3 regions of the Brevibacillus ginsengisoli genome follow, and region 2 is predicted to be linked to each of the others. Evidence: riboswitches for the same ligand, from Rfam matches in the RefSeq annotation. Region 2 holds a riboswitch; each other region holds the start of a gene.

Region 1 (4,283 bases), on a different contig from region 2:
TGACGGGAAGGATACCTCTCCAGTATCAAAAGATCGCGTGATCGGTAAAGTACAATACTCAGTCCCCTATGCAGGATACGTGATCGAGTTTATCAAGTCCAAATTAGGGATGCTACTCTTCCTGGCAGGTCCTGGGTTGTATCTCATCATCAGCCAAATAATCAAATTGTTTAGAATAATGAAACAACAGGAAGCGGCTAACGAAGCGAAAACGCAAGTGTAAAACGAATGGCCCTAATTGGGTGATACCTTGTGGGTTGGTAATATGGCTATCCGCTTTGTTACCAAGCTTCAAGTCATCATAAATAAAAATTATTTAAAGGTGGAGGTACTACGATGAATTTGAAAAAGCAATTCGCATTAACTTTGGCATCAGTAGGTTTGGGAGCGGCTTTAATCGGTGGAGGAACTTTTGCATGGTTTAACACCACTGATAAAATTGAGAACAACACATTCGCTGCTGGTACAATGAAAATCGCTGGAAAACCAACTGCGCAAGTGTTTGATGTGAAAAACTTGAAACCAGGTGACTGGATGGAAAGAACCTTCACTGTAGAAAACCAAGGAACCCTTGATGTAAACAAACTGCTCATGAGCATGGATTACCAAGTGAACGATCAAGGCAACAATAACGGTACTGACAACTTTGATAACAACCTCAAAGTATATCTGTTGAAGAGCGACGATGCTAACATACCATTCCCAGAACGTGTTATTCTCAACCCGAAAAATGGTAAAACGTTGAAAGAATTCAAAGAAATGGGCAATTTGGACATCAGCAGCTGGTGGACTCAAAACTTCAATTTGAAACCAGGAGATAAAGACAAGATCTACATCGGTATCAAATTTGAAGATGATGGCAAAGATCAAAACCGCTTCCAAGGCGACGGTGTGAACATGACCATGATTCTTGAAGGTACTCAAACTGGTGGCGTAAAGAAATAAGGACATATCAATCCAAGGTGGAGAAACCTCTCCCCCTTGGATTTTTTGTTTAAACAGAATGAAGCTACTGTCACACTGAACCCCCATTTCGAGAACGAAAAGGGGGTTTTTGTGTCATTCTTCTTTATTTCACCGCTACCTTCAACGCCTGATCCAAATCCTCCAAAATATCCTCAATCGCCTCTGTACCCACTGAGATGCGAATCATCTCAGGGCTGACACCCGCTTTGATTTGATTTTCTTCCGTCAGCTGCTGGTGAGTGGTGCTGGCCGGATGAATAATCAAGGATTTGGAATCTCCCACGTTGGCCAGATGAGAGAAGAGTTTGACGGATTGGATCAAGGTTTTGCCTTCCTCGACTCCACCTTTAATCCCAAACGTCAGAATGGCTCCTTGACCTTTAGGTAAGTATTTTTGAGCAAGCGGGTAGTAAGTATCCGTTTCGAGTCCCGGGTAATTGACCCACTCGACTGCCGGATGCTCCGCGAGGAACTTGGCTACCGCCAGAGCATTCTGGCTATGGCGCTCCATTCTCAGGTGGAGAGTTTCTAATCCTTGCAGGAACAGGAACGAGTTAAAAGGGGATAAAGGCGCACCCAAATCACGTTGAAGCTGGACGCGAGCCTTGATGATATACGCCAGATTGCCAACCGCTTCCGTGTAAACGACACCATGGTAGCTTGGGTCAGGTGTGGTCAGTCCCGGGAACTTGCCGTTGTTCCAGTTGAAATTGCCGGAATCGACGATAACTCCACCGATGGAGGTGCCGTGTCCGCCAATAAACTTGGTTGCGGAGTGAACGACGATGTCTGCGCCATGCTCTATTGGACGGCAGAGAATAGGGGAAGCGAATGTATTATCGACAATCAAGGGAATACCGTGTTCATGGGCGATATCCGCAATGGCCTGGATATCCGCAACGTTAATTTTCGGGTTGCCAATCGTTTCAACGAAGAGCGCCTTGGTCTTCTCGTTGATCTTTTCGCGGAAGTTGTCAGGATTGGATTGATCGACAAAATGAAACGAGACTCCCAGCTTCGGCAAAGTGTTGGCAAAGAGGTTGTAGGTTCCGCCATACAAACTGCTGGAAGACACAATCTCGTCTCCTGCTCCGGCGATGTTCAGGATAGCGAAGGTGATCGCCGCCTGACCGGAAGCGGTGGCCAATGCGCCTACGCCTCCTTCTAATAGAGCGACACGCTTTTCAAATACATCCTGGGTAGGATTCATAATGCGCGTGTAGATATTGCCGAATTCCTTCAGTGCAAACAGATTAGCGGCGTGCTCAGCGTCACGGAATACATAGGATGAGGTTTGATAAATCGGCACCGCGCGAGATCCTGTTGTAGGATCTACCTCTTGTCCTCCATGCAACGCAAGTGTTTCTGCTTTCCATTGTTGGTCTGCCATCGTCATCTCTCCTTTTTTGGCCCGCTCAAGTAAGCCTCTTAAAACCTACTCAAGTCAGGAAAATGAAAAAGCCTTCTTCTGAGTAGAAGAAGGCGCGTACACAAAGTCGCTTCGTTCATCTCTCAGAATCACAGTGATTCTGCAGGATTTAGCACCTTGCATGACATCATGCCGGTTGCCGGGTTTCATCGGGCCAGTCCCTCCACCACTCTTGATGAGTTGTATGAAATTTGGGTATGTTCTGATAATGACTTAATTCTAAGCGGTCTTGTCGGAATTGTCAACTGAATAACTGAAAAAGAATGAACATCGCTTCCGTCACCAATTCGACTCGATTCATTCACACTATATTCACGTTGTTAAAATTAAAAACGAATGGATTGTGATAAAATTTGCCATACAGGAAATACCAAATACTGTAGGAGGGTGAATAATGGGACTGGATACTGCTATGCTCGCGCGAATCCTGACGGCGTTTACGCTTGGGTTTCATATTATTTTTGCCACTCTTGGCGTTGGGGTTCCCGTAATGATCTCGATTGCCGAATGGATTGGTATTCGTAAGAACGACAAGCTGTACCGGATGATGGCCAGACGGTGGGCCAAAGGATTTACGGTGACGGTTGCCGTTGGTGTTGTGACAGGTACATGTATTGGTCTTCAATTAAGCTTGCTGTGGCCAAGCTTTATGAAGGTAGCGGGTGAAGCGATTGCGCTGCCCTTGTTTTTAGAGACGTTTGCGTTTTTCTTTGAAGCCATATTTCTGGGGATTTATTTGTATACGTGGGATCGCTTTCGTAACCCGTATATACACTGGATATTTTCAATACCCGTTGTGATCGGCTCCACGATGTCCGCTTTTTTTATTACCACCGTGAACGCGTTTATGAATGCGCCACAGGGGTTTGAATTGGTGAAGGGAGCCATCCATAATGTTCAGCCAATCATGGCTATGTTTAATGCGGCAACTCCGTCCAAAACGGGTCATGTGATTCTCTCCGCCTACGCCACTTCGGCTTTTGCTTTGGCGGGTATCGCCGCTTTCCAGCTATTAAAAGCGAGAGGCGTGGAGTATTATCGCAAGGCTCTGACGTTGACAATGGTGCTTGCCTTGACTTTTTCTGTCGGAACGGCTGTCTGGGGAGATATTTCCGGCAAATACCTGGCGGAGTATCAACCGGCAAAGCTTGCCGCAGCTGAATGGCATTTTCAGACGCAAAAGGGAGCGGAATTCATCTTTGGCGGGATTTATGATCCAACGAAGCAGGAAGTAAGATACGGGGTGACGATCCCCTATCTGCTTAGCTTTCTCGCCACCAACTCGTTTCAGGGCATGGTCATCGGGCTAAATGACATTCCTCCAGATGAGCGACCGCCTTTGTACATTCATTACTTGTTTGACGGGATGATCGTCATTGGTTCGTATATGGTCATTGTTCCGTTAGGGTACTTTTTCTTTTTGTGGAGGAAGAAAAAGATGCCCAGAACTATCCTGTACGGAATCCTCTGGGGGGCTCCGCTTTCTATGCTGGCAATTGAATTGGGCTGGTTTTTTACGGAGGTAGGGAGACAGCCGTGGATTCTGGTTGGCTTTATGCGAACGAACCAGGCCGCGACAACTGCTCCTCACGTAGGTCAAATGCTGGTTCTTTTCGCTCTTCTCTATACGTTTCTGGGGATATTCGTGACGTCTATCCTGATCCGAATGTTTAAGAAATCACCAATCGAGCAGGAGTTGGCTGGTCCAAATCAGCAATAGCGGGAAGGAAGGGACAGAAGATGAACCTGGAGTTGCTTGGGATAACGGTTTTGTGGATTTTTCTGTACGGCTATATCATTGTCGCTTCGATTGATTTTGGGGCGGGGTTTTTCTCCTTCTACTCTAGGCTGATCAAGCGCGACCAATTGGTCAATAACGTGATTGCCC
Region 2 (4,283 bases):
AATCTTCGGTTATTTTACAAAGCTCAGGATTGATGAATTTGGAAACCAACGCCTTTTTCTCGTACGGATGGATCCCCAAATCAGAAGTAAAGAACAGGGTCTCGGCCAGGAAACGCCCAATATGCTTGGCGAACTGCGGATAACGCTCCCCGCTGATCAAGCCCTTGCGCATAATGATATGATCACTCAAGTCCTCCATGACGGTAAGCGCCAATTCCTTATCAAAATGATAAACCTGCGGCACCAGGTCTGGGACCAGTTTCCCTTGAATGTGCAAGGCATCACTCTCGATCCGCGCCCGATCCAATGTTAACGGCCACGATTCCCCTACTACCCGAGCGTAAGGCAAAGCTTGCTTGACGATCACGCTTTTAAGATGTTCTTCATCCCGGATATGAAACACCAGATTTAAGTTGCCGTCGCCGATTTCTGAACTAGTCAGCCTCGCATCCGCTTCGAAAAGCCCAGGCAATTGACGCACATACTCAACCGCATCCTGCTCCGATAATGGACGATATGCCATCAGAATCTTCCCCCTTCTTCAGCCCTTTTAATTCTTGCACTTCTCGTATATTTCCAACGGATTCGTCAGCTCTTCCAACTGAGCCATTAAACGATACTCCACCAGCTTGCTCACCTTGCAATCCGCCACTTCTTGGACAACCTGCTCAGCAGTAAGAATGACCCAATCCGCTTGCGACTTATGGATAAACCAATCCTTCCCCCGTACTCTTACCCATATATTCGCCACCGGGCAGTCGGGTGAAAAAAGGCGGGATTCCTTCAGGTATTCATCTCCGCGTTCCATCGCTAGAAGAAACAACGTTTTCCACGCCCTCTTCCAATCATCACTGAGCAAAAGATGCCAGGAACCTGCTTCTTCTTCCGAAAGCCTGCCGCGCAAATGACCGATTGCATGTGTCAAAGCATTGCGGGCATTTTCCTCTTCAACGGGGCGCTGTTTAACTTCTTCCAAACGATTGCACAGCCAATCGGCGAATGCCGTCCAGTCACGGCTTGCTTGCTGCTTGGAGAGTTGAATCTGATCCTTAAAGGCTTGCGCGATTTCTTTGTAGTCACAATACGATGTCAACATTACTAAATACTTATGCTCTGCCCATACTTGTTCACACCATGTTTTTGATAGCGGTACGAAAAAAGACCTCTTTTCCAAAGAAAAGAGGTCCTGTGCATACGTCGTCAACGTTGTCGTTCCCCCTTATCTACCAGAATGTTTTTCTGCAGGAATTAGCACCGTGCACATTCTTACGAGTCGAACTCTAGTAAGCAATGTGTCGGTTGCTGGGTATCATCGGGCCAGTCCCTCCACCGTCTCTGGATAAGGAAATCCATTTTTCAAACTATTCGATTTGCGATTACGATGAATCATACACAGCGATCCCGCAAATTGTCAACACCTATTTTTTCGTGTATGTGCGGACAACTCCCTGAACCTTTTTTCCCCTTACTCGATACCAAACTCATAGTTGACAGGGGGCTAAAACTCATCTTATGATTTGATTACCGTGTGAAAAGAGCGGTTCAATTCAATATTTTCTGACACAACTCTTATTGTGAGAAGGCAGAGGGACTGGCCCGATGATGCCCGGCAACCGGCGTGCACGTACAAACTTGCGCGTAACGGTGCTAAATCCTGCAAAAACCCGTTTATTGGTTTTTGAGAGATGAGAGAAGAAGCATGTCGCATATGACGCCTCCTTCTCGTTGAAGGGGGCTTTTTTGTTAAGGTCAACCATTTTTTGTCGAGGAGGCAATCTCGTGAGCCAAGATACGATACTCGTAACTTATTTGACCCAAGCCAAGGATCTGGAGAAAAAAGCGCAGGCCATTGCCGTCGGAATGACCGTTGGTTCTTGGACAGACTTGCCTGCCGCGAAACAGGAGGCCCTCCGTCCGTACCTTGGTGAAGTCCATTCCGTTCATCCAATCGAACAGCTTGATAATGGGGACATACGCGGAACGATCACCATCAGTTATCCGACGCGCAACTTTACCAAGGATATTCCTTCCCTCTTGACCGGTGTGTTCGGCAAATTATCCATGGACGGCAAGATCAAACTGTTGGATATCCAATTCCCAGACTCTTTCACCGAAGGATTCCCTGGTCCGAAGTTCGGGATTGAAGGCATTCGCAATCTTGTCGATGTTCACGATCGTCCGCTGTGCATGAGTATTTTCAAGTCCTGTCTCGGCATGCCATTCGAGGATCTCAAGACCCAATTCCGGGCGCAGGCTCTTGGCGGTCTTGATTTGGTAAAAGACGACGAGATTTTCTTCGCGGATGACCAAGCGCCTTTCCTTGAGCGAATCAAAGCCTTTCGTCAGATTTCCCACGAGGTGGAGCAGGAAACAGGCAAACATGTGCTTTACAGCGCTAACCTTACCGGCCCGACTCACGAATTGTTGGAAAAAGCGAAGCGGGCAGTTGATGCGGGAGCCCAATGCCTGCTATTTAATGTGTTGAGCTATGGCTTCGATGTGTTGCATCGCCTTGCCGCTGATCCTGACATCACTGTGCCGATTATGGCGCATCCAGCGTTAGCGGGAGCCTTCTATCCATCTCCTGATTACGGAATCGCTACGCCGCTGTTGCTCGGCAAGCTGATGCGGCTGGCTGGGGCTGATCTGGTTCTTTTCCCTTCTCCGTATGGCAACGTGGCGCTGGATAAAGACGAAGCGATTACGCTCGCCGCTCATCTGACAAGTGCGGATACTCGACTGAAGCCTTCCTTCCCTGTTCCATCTGCGGGCATTCATCCGGGACTCGTTAGCCAATTATATGCTGACTTCGGATTGGATCAGGTAGTCAATGCGGGAGGCGGAATTCACGGTCATCCTGGCGGAGCTACCGATGGAGCCCGTGCTTTTATCAAGGCAATCGAGGCTGTTGTAAGCGGACAAAGCTTGCAGGAAGCCGCGAATGACTTTGAACCGCTGGCGATTGCTTTAGCTAAATGGGGGCAGAAATAATGCAAAAAAAGCTTGTACTCTTTTGTGATTTTGACGGTACGATTACCGAAAAAGATAATATTGTCGCACTGATGAAAGAATTCGCTCCACCGGGCTGGGAGGCTCTGACGGAACAAATCCTTACCCAGAAGATCTCGATTCGTGAAGGGGTTGGCAAGCTGTTTGCCACCATTCCTTCTTCACGCAAGCAAGAAATGATTGACTTCCTCCTGCGTGAAGCCAAGATTCGTGAAGGCTTTGCCCAGTTTATCGACTATTGTAAAAATCAAGGAATCACCTTGCTCATTACCAGCGGCGGTATTGACTTCTTCGTCTATCCCATGCTCGCACCCTTTGGCTTGGAAGATCAAATCTATTGCAACGGCAGTGATTTCTCTCAAGAGACGATTACCATTACCTGGCCGAACTCATGCGATGAACACTGCTCGACGGATTGCGGCATGTGCAAAACCACCATTATCCGAAGCTATGATCCGGATCAATACTACCGGGTTGTCATAGGCGACAGCATTACTGACTTGGCAGGAGCGCGAATTGCCGATTTCGTTATTGCACGCTCACTTTTGACGGAGAAGTGCCGTGAACTGCAGCTCCCCCATGAGACATTCGGCACGTTTTTTGACGTGATCGCAAGTCTCGATCAGATCATCCAACGTCAGGAGGTGCGTTAAGCCATGGGATTCACCGATCAACAGCGAGAAGAAGCCTTCCGTCAATTGGACGATGTCAAAATGACGTTTGCCCGTCGCGATTGGTTCCCGGGTACAAGCGGAAACCTCTCGATCAAAATCGAGTCTGATCCGCTCCTCTTCGCCGTTACCGCCAGCGGGAAAGACAAAACCAAATGTACCTCAGAGGATTACCTGGTTGTGGACGAAAACTCTGAGCCAGTTGAGCAAACCACGTTAAAGCCATCCGCTGAAACCCTGATTCATGCGGTCGTTTATAAGAATTTTGCCACTGCCAGAGCTTGCTTTCACGTTCATACCATTAGCAACAACGTGATTTCGGAGCTTTACTATGGTCAGCGCTCCTTCAGTATCCAAGGGCAAGAGCTGATCAAGGGACTGGGTATCTGGGAAGAGAATGCTCGCATTACAGTGCCTATCGTTGAGAACTACGCGGATATTCCTACGCTCGCTTCAGCCATCGAGCAAGTAATTACTCCTGACGTTCCCGGGGTATTGATTCGCAACCATGGAATCTACGCATGGGGAGACAGCGATTTGGCAGCCAAGCGCCATCTGGAGGCCTTTGAGTTCTTGTTTGACTATCATTTGAAAGTATTGCAG
Region 3 (4,283 bases), on a different contig from region 2:
CTCCGGCGGAACTTTGATCCCGAGGTTGACGATTTCATAGCCGTTATTGCCAAGAATGATCTCCACCAGGTTCTTCCCGATGTCGTGGACGTCGCCTTTTACTGTGGCGAGAATGATCTTGCCTTTGGATGCTGAAGATGACTTCTCCATGTGTGGTTCCAGATGAGCCACCGCCGCTTTCATGACTTCCGCGCTTTGCAGCACCTCGGCTACGATCAGCTGGTTGCCGTTAAACAGGCGGCCAACCTCTTCCATCCCCGCCATCAACGGTCCATTAATGATCTCGAGTGGCGGATATTTTTTCAGCGCTTCATCCAAATCTGGGATCAATCCGTCCTTGGAACCTTCGATTACGTATTGCCCAAGGCGTTCTTCGAGTGTAAGAGTAGAAGTTTCTTTTACCTGGGTTACTTTTTTCTGTCGATAGAATTCGGTGAACTTAGCCAGTGTCGCGTCATTGGTCTCGAAAAGTAAGGCCTCCGCCAGCTTCCGTTCGTGTTCGGGAATAGACGCGTAACGCTCCAGCTTCTCGGTATTGACAATCGCGTAATCGAGTCCGGCCACCGTGGTGTGATAGAGAAAAACAGAGTTCAACACTTCACGACCCGCGTTGGGCAAGCCAAACGAGATGTTGCTGATGCCAAGCGTCGTTTTACAGAGCGGAAACGCTTCTTTGATGAGGCGTATTCCCTCAACGGTCTCCCTCGCCGAGCCAATGTACTGCTCATCGCCTGTACCTACAGGAAAGACGAGCGGGTCAAAAATAATATCCTCAGGCTTCACACCCAACTCGTCGACCAGCAAGTGATAGGAGCGTTTGGCTACCTCCAGCTTCCTCTCACGGGTAATCGCCATTCCTTGTTCATCGATGGTTCCGACGACAACCGCCGCACCATACCTGTGAATGAGCGGTACCACCTGTTCAAATCGTTCCAAGCCATCTTCGAGGTTAATTGAGTTGAGAATCGCTTTCCCCTGAGAGTAAGTAAGCCCCAGCTCCATTACCTTGGCATCGGTGGAGTCGATCATGAGCGGCGCTTTCACTTTCTTGGTCACGTACCGGAGGAACTGCTTCATGTCGTTGTACTCATCCCGATCAGGGTCTGCCAAGCAAATATCAATCACCTGCGCACCCATACGAACCTGTGCGCGCGCAACGTCCGACGCTTCCTCGTACTGTCCATTGGTAATCAAATCACGGAACTTCTTGGAGCCAATGACATTCGTTCGCTCTCCAACAAGCAATGGGCGGTTGTCCTCCTCCACGTACACAGGGTCAATCCCGCTTAACGCGCTGATATGTCGCTTCGTCGCTTGTCTTGGTTTGTAGGATTTCAGCGTCTGTGCCATCGCTCTCACGTGATCAGGCGTGGTTCCACAGCAGCCACCCGCAATGTTGAGCCACCCTTGCTCCGCAAAACCGGCCAGCTTGGTTGCAAGGGCTTGCGGTGATTCATGGTAATGTCCGTTCTCATCCGGAAGTCCGGCATTCGGATAACAGCTGATCGAACAGTTGGCCAATTCAGACAATGTGCGGATGTGGTCTCTCATGAATTCCGGCCCTGTTGCGCAGTTCAAACCGATGGATACAGGCTGTAAATGCGCGAGCGAAATATAAAAAGCCTCAATATTCTGACCAGCAAGCGTTGTCCCCATTGGCTCAATCGTTCCGGAAATCATCACGGGCAGTTCAATTTTTAGCTCCGTAAAGGCCTGACGAATTCCAATCCCGCCCGCTTTCACGTTCAACGTATCCTGAGCGGTCTCCAACAATAGAACATCGGCTCCGCCAAGGATTAGCCCTTTTGCCTGACGGTAGTAGGCCTCTACCATATGCTCGAACGTAGCGCCGCCTGTGAGCGATAAGGTTTTCGTTGTTGGACCCATCGAGCCTGCTACATAGCGTGGCCAATCAGAAGTAGAGAACGCCTCTGCCGCTTCCTTCGCGATACGGGCAGCCGCTATATTGATTTCTTCGTCACGCGCCTGCAGCCCATATTCCGCCAATACGATATTGGTTGCCCCAAACGTATTCGTCTCGATGATATCCGCCCCGGCCTCGAGATACTTGTCATGGACATTGCGAATCACATCCGGTCGAGTCAAATTCAGCATCTCATTACAGCCATCCAATTCCTCTGTGCCAAAATCATCAGCCGTCAAATTGGCTTGCTGCAGCATGGTGCCCATCGCGCCGTCCAGAATTAAGATTTTATGCGTTAATTGTTCTTGAAAGGTAGGTTTGCTCATTCGGTTTCCCTCTTTCCTATTAAACTGGGGACAAATAAAAAAATCCTCTTCTTGAAAAACATAAGAAGAGGATCACGTCATCATTAACGTAGAATAAATCCCCTCTTATCTTTCAAAGCATCTGCTCTGCTGGATTTGGCACCTGTTAATCAGGTTGCCGAGGCTTCATAGGGCCAGTCCCTCCGCCTCTCTCGATAAGAGATCATAATTCGTTACATATGAAGTTGATGTGATGTTACCACTCTCTGGCGGGTACGTCAACGAAAAATTCTGTTTTTTCCGATGCTTCGCCCATTTTTCTGAGCACTAGGCAATTGCCCAGACCGAACCAGGCATTCGTGTATAGACTAATATCATAACGAAAGGAGGCAAAAACAAAAATGAGTACATCATCTTTTTGTAATAATATTGGCGGTTGCTTCGGGTTGATACTCGTTCTGTTTATCCTGTTGGTCATCGTCGGTGCTTCTGACGAATAACACGTTGGAAAATCCGCTTGCACGAAAGGCCGTTCGCTAATAACCACTGTCTTGAGCTAGGATGCCTGCTTCTCCCCAGGTATCCTTTTTCTTGTGGTTTCATACTGTGTCAAGGTTATTTGTATCAGACTCCCGCACAAGAAGGGAATTATTTTGAAGTAATAAAGAGAGACTTGTTCTTGGAATCCCATTTGTATTTTATCGAAAAAATCCTTGCAACATCATCTAGTGGTAAAAGGAAGCGTTTATTAACAATCAAAGTTTTTGCACCGATAACGGTCTTCTTCCCATTAATCAGTGCTTCGCTTTTATTCCCAACAAATTCTACATCTTTATTGTTTAGCATCACACCAATATTATTGCCAATAATTGAAGGAGTCCAATTCATTTCTCCACCTAGTTGATGGATGATTTCGGGCACTGGAATGTATATTTTCCCGTTTATAAAAGTAACTGGATGGTCCAAAAAAAGAACCCTTTCACCATTTACAAAAGTCTTAATAGCAAATTGAGAGTTATATGATTCTAACGAACGAGATATGCTCATGGAATATATAGATGAAGTTCCATCTTCTTTTGAGAAGGTTACTTCATAATCGCCAATCTTATATTCGTATAGATAATCTCCACCCTCGGTACTTGCAATACCAAGTGGTTTACCAAACATTTTAATTAATTGTTGCTCTGTTATTTTGTAAGTGGGAACATCAATACTTTGTACGATGTCTTGATAATTCATCATGACATCGGTTCTAAAAACACAGGCTTTGCATGCTTTAGACTTAGAATACTTGGTTACGAACGGTTGGGGATCATAATTCACATAAGTTGGTTGTTCGGTTGATGGCTCTCCCCACACTTTCACTAGATTCGCTCGTGTCATCCCAATATAGATTGGAAAGTTTTTTAATTTTCCTTGTTTCGCATAAGCAAACAAATCGGGAGTAATCTGATAAGCTTTTGAACTTGCCTCTGCTACATTACCCTGTACACTGATGATTGACATGATTACCATTACAGAAATGATTAGTAGGTTCCGTATAATCTGCATGTATATCTCTCCTCTCGGCAAATATATTACCACTAATTCCATTATATGGATATACCTTCCTCTTAGAGTGTGTCGATTCGGTTGTCACTTCCTCTGTTCTTTGATACGATCAACAGGTACATCAGATAAAATAGAATTTGTAAATGTTAGGGAGGTACTCACTCATGAGCGAACTTCAAGCGTATACGAGCCGTTCTGCCCTTCTCTCCTCCATTGAGGTTGTAAAAGAATTGGGACAGACAGATTTTGAAACTTACACGATCGTGAAGGAACAAGACAGCCCACAGCATTTCCTCCACTATTCGTTCTTCCATATCAAACTATCCGAGGGCGGCATTCGAGAGGATTACGATTATTTCTTACCGCTTGATGCTGATGAGGTTTTGGCGTTCGTCCTTGAAGAACAGCCGTATCAATTCCCTGATCACTGGAATAAAACCTATCTGCGCAGTGGCACTGATGACCGTCTGATTCCGTTTGAGCCTACCTATATCGATGAACTC

Evidence for each region. Region 2 has a riboswitch for S-adenosylmethionine ahead of ACQCN2_RS12780 (2,3-diketo-5-methylthiopentyl-1-phosphate enolase). Riboswitches for the same ligand answer to the same signal wherever they lie in the genome.
Region 1: it holds a riboswitch for S-adenosylmethionine, as region 2 does, so the genes downstream of both, ACQCN2_RS22075 (homocysteine synthase) here and ACQCN2_RS12780 (2,3-diketo-5-methylthiopentyl-1-phosphate enolase) in region 2, are expected to answer to the same signal.
Region 3: it holds a riboswitch for S-adenosylmethionine, as region 2 does, so the genes downstream of both, metH (methionine synthase) here and ACQCN2_RS12780 (2,3-diketo-5-methylthiopentyl-1-phosphate enolase) in region 2, are expected to answer to the same signal.

Annotation. Positions count from the first base shown of each region.
Region 1 covers NZ_JBNJQR010000013.1:59,347-63,629, reverse strand. Annotated here, with positions in the region: gene ACQCN2_RS22085 (signal peptidase I) at 1-223, shown strand, start outside; gene ACQCN2_RS22080 (TasA family protein) at 337-945, shown strand; gene ACQCN2_RS22075 (homocysteine synthase) at 1,070-2,356, opposite strand; SAM riboswitch class I at 2,469-2,577, opposite strand; gene ACQCN2_RS22070 (cytochrome ubiquinol oxidase subunit I) at 2,790-4,115, shown strand; gene ACQCN2_RS22065 (cytochrome d ubiquinol oxidase subunit II) at 4,136-4,283, shown strand, end outside.
Region 2 covers NZ_JBNJQR010000005.1:307,095-311,377, reverse strand. Annotated here, with positions in the region: gene mtnK (S-methyl-5-thioribose kinase) at 1-523, opposite strand, end outside; gene ACQCN2_RS12785 (DUF1722 domain-containing protein) at 551-1,204, opposite strand; SAM riboswitch class I at 1,217-1,346, opposite strand; SAM riboswitch class I at 1,567-1,692, shown strand; gene ACQCN2_RS12780 (2,3-diketo-5-methylthiopentyl-1-phosphate enolase) at 1,780-2,991, shown strand; gene ACQCN2_RS12775 (2-hydroxy-3-keto-5-methylthiopentenyl-1-phosphate phosphatase) at 2,991-3,662, shown strand; gene ACQCN2_RS12770 (methylthioribulose 1-phosphate dehydratase) at 3,666-4,283, shown strand, end outside.
Region 3 covers NZ_JBNJQR010000008.1:139,630-143,912, forward strand. Annotated here, with positions in the region: gene metH (methionine synthase) at 1-2,250, opposite strand, end outside; SAM riboswitch class I at 2,353-2,451, opposite strand; gene ACQCN2_RS16920 (YjcZ family sporulation protein) at 2,631-2,729, shown strand; gene ACQCN2_RS16925 (stalk domain-containing protein) at 2,878-3,780, opposite strand; gene ACQCN2_RS16930 (hypothetical protein) at 3,945-4,283, shown strand, end outside.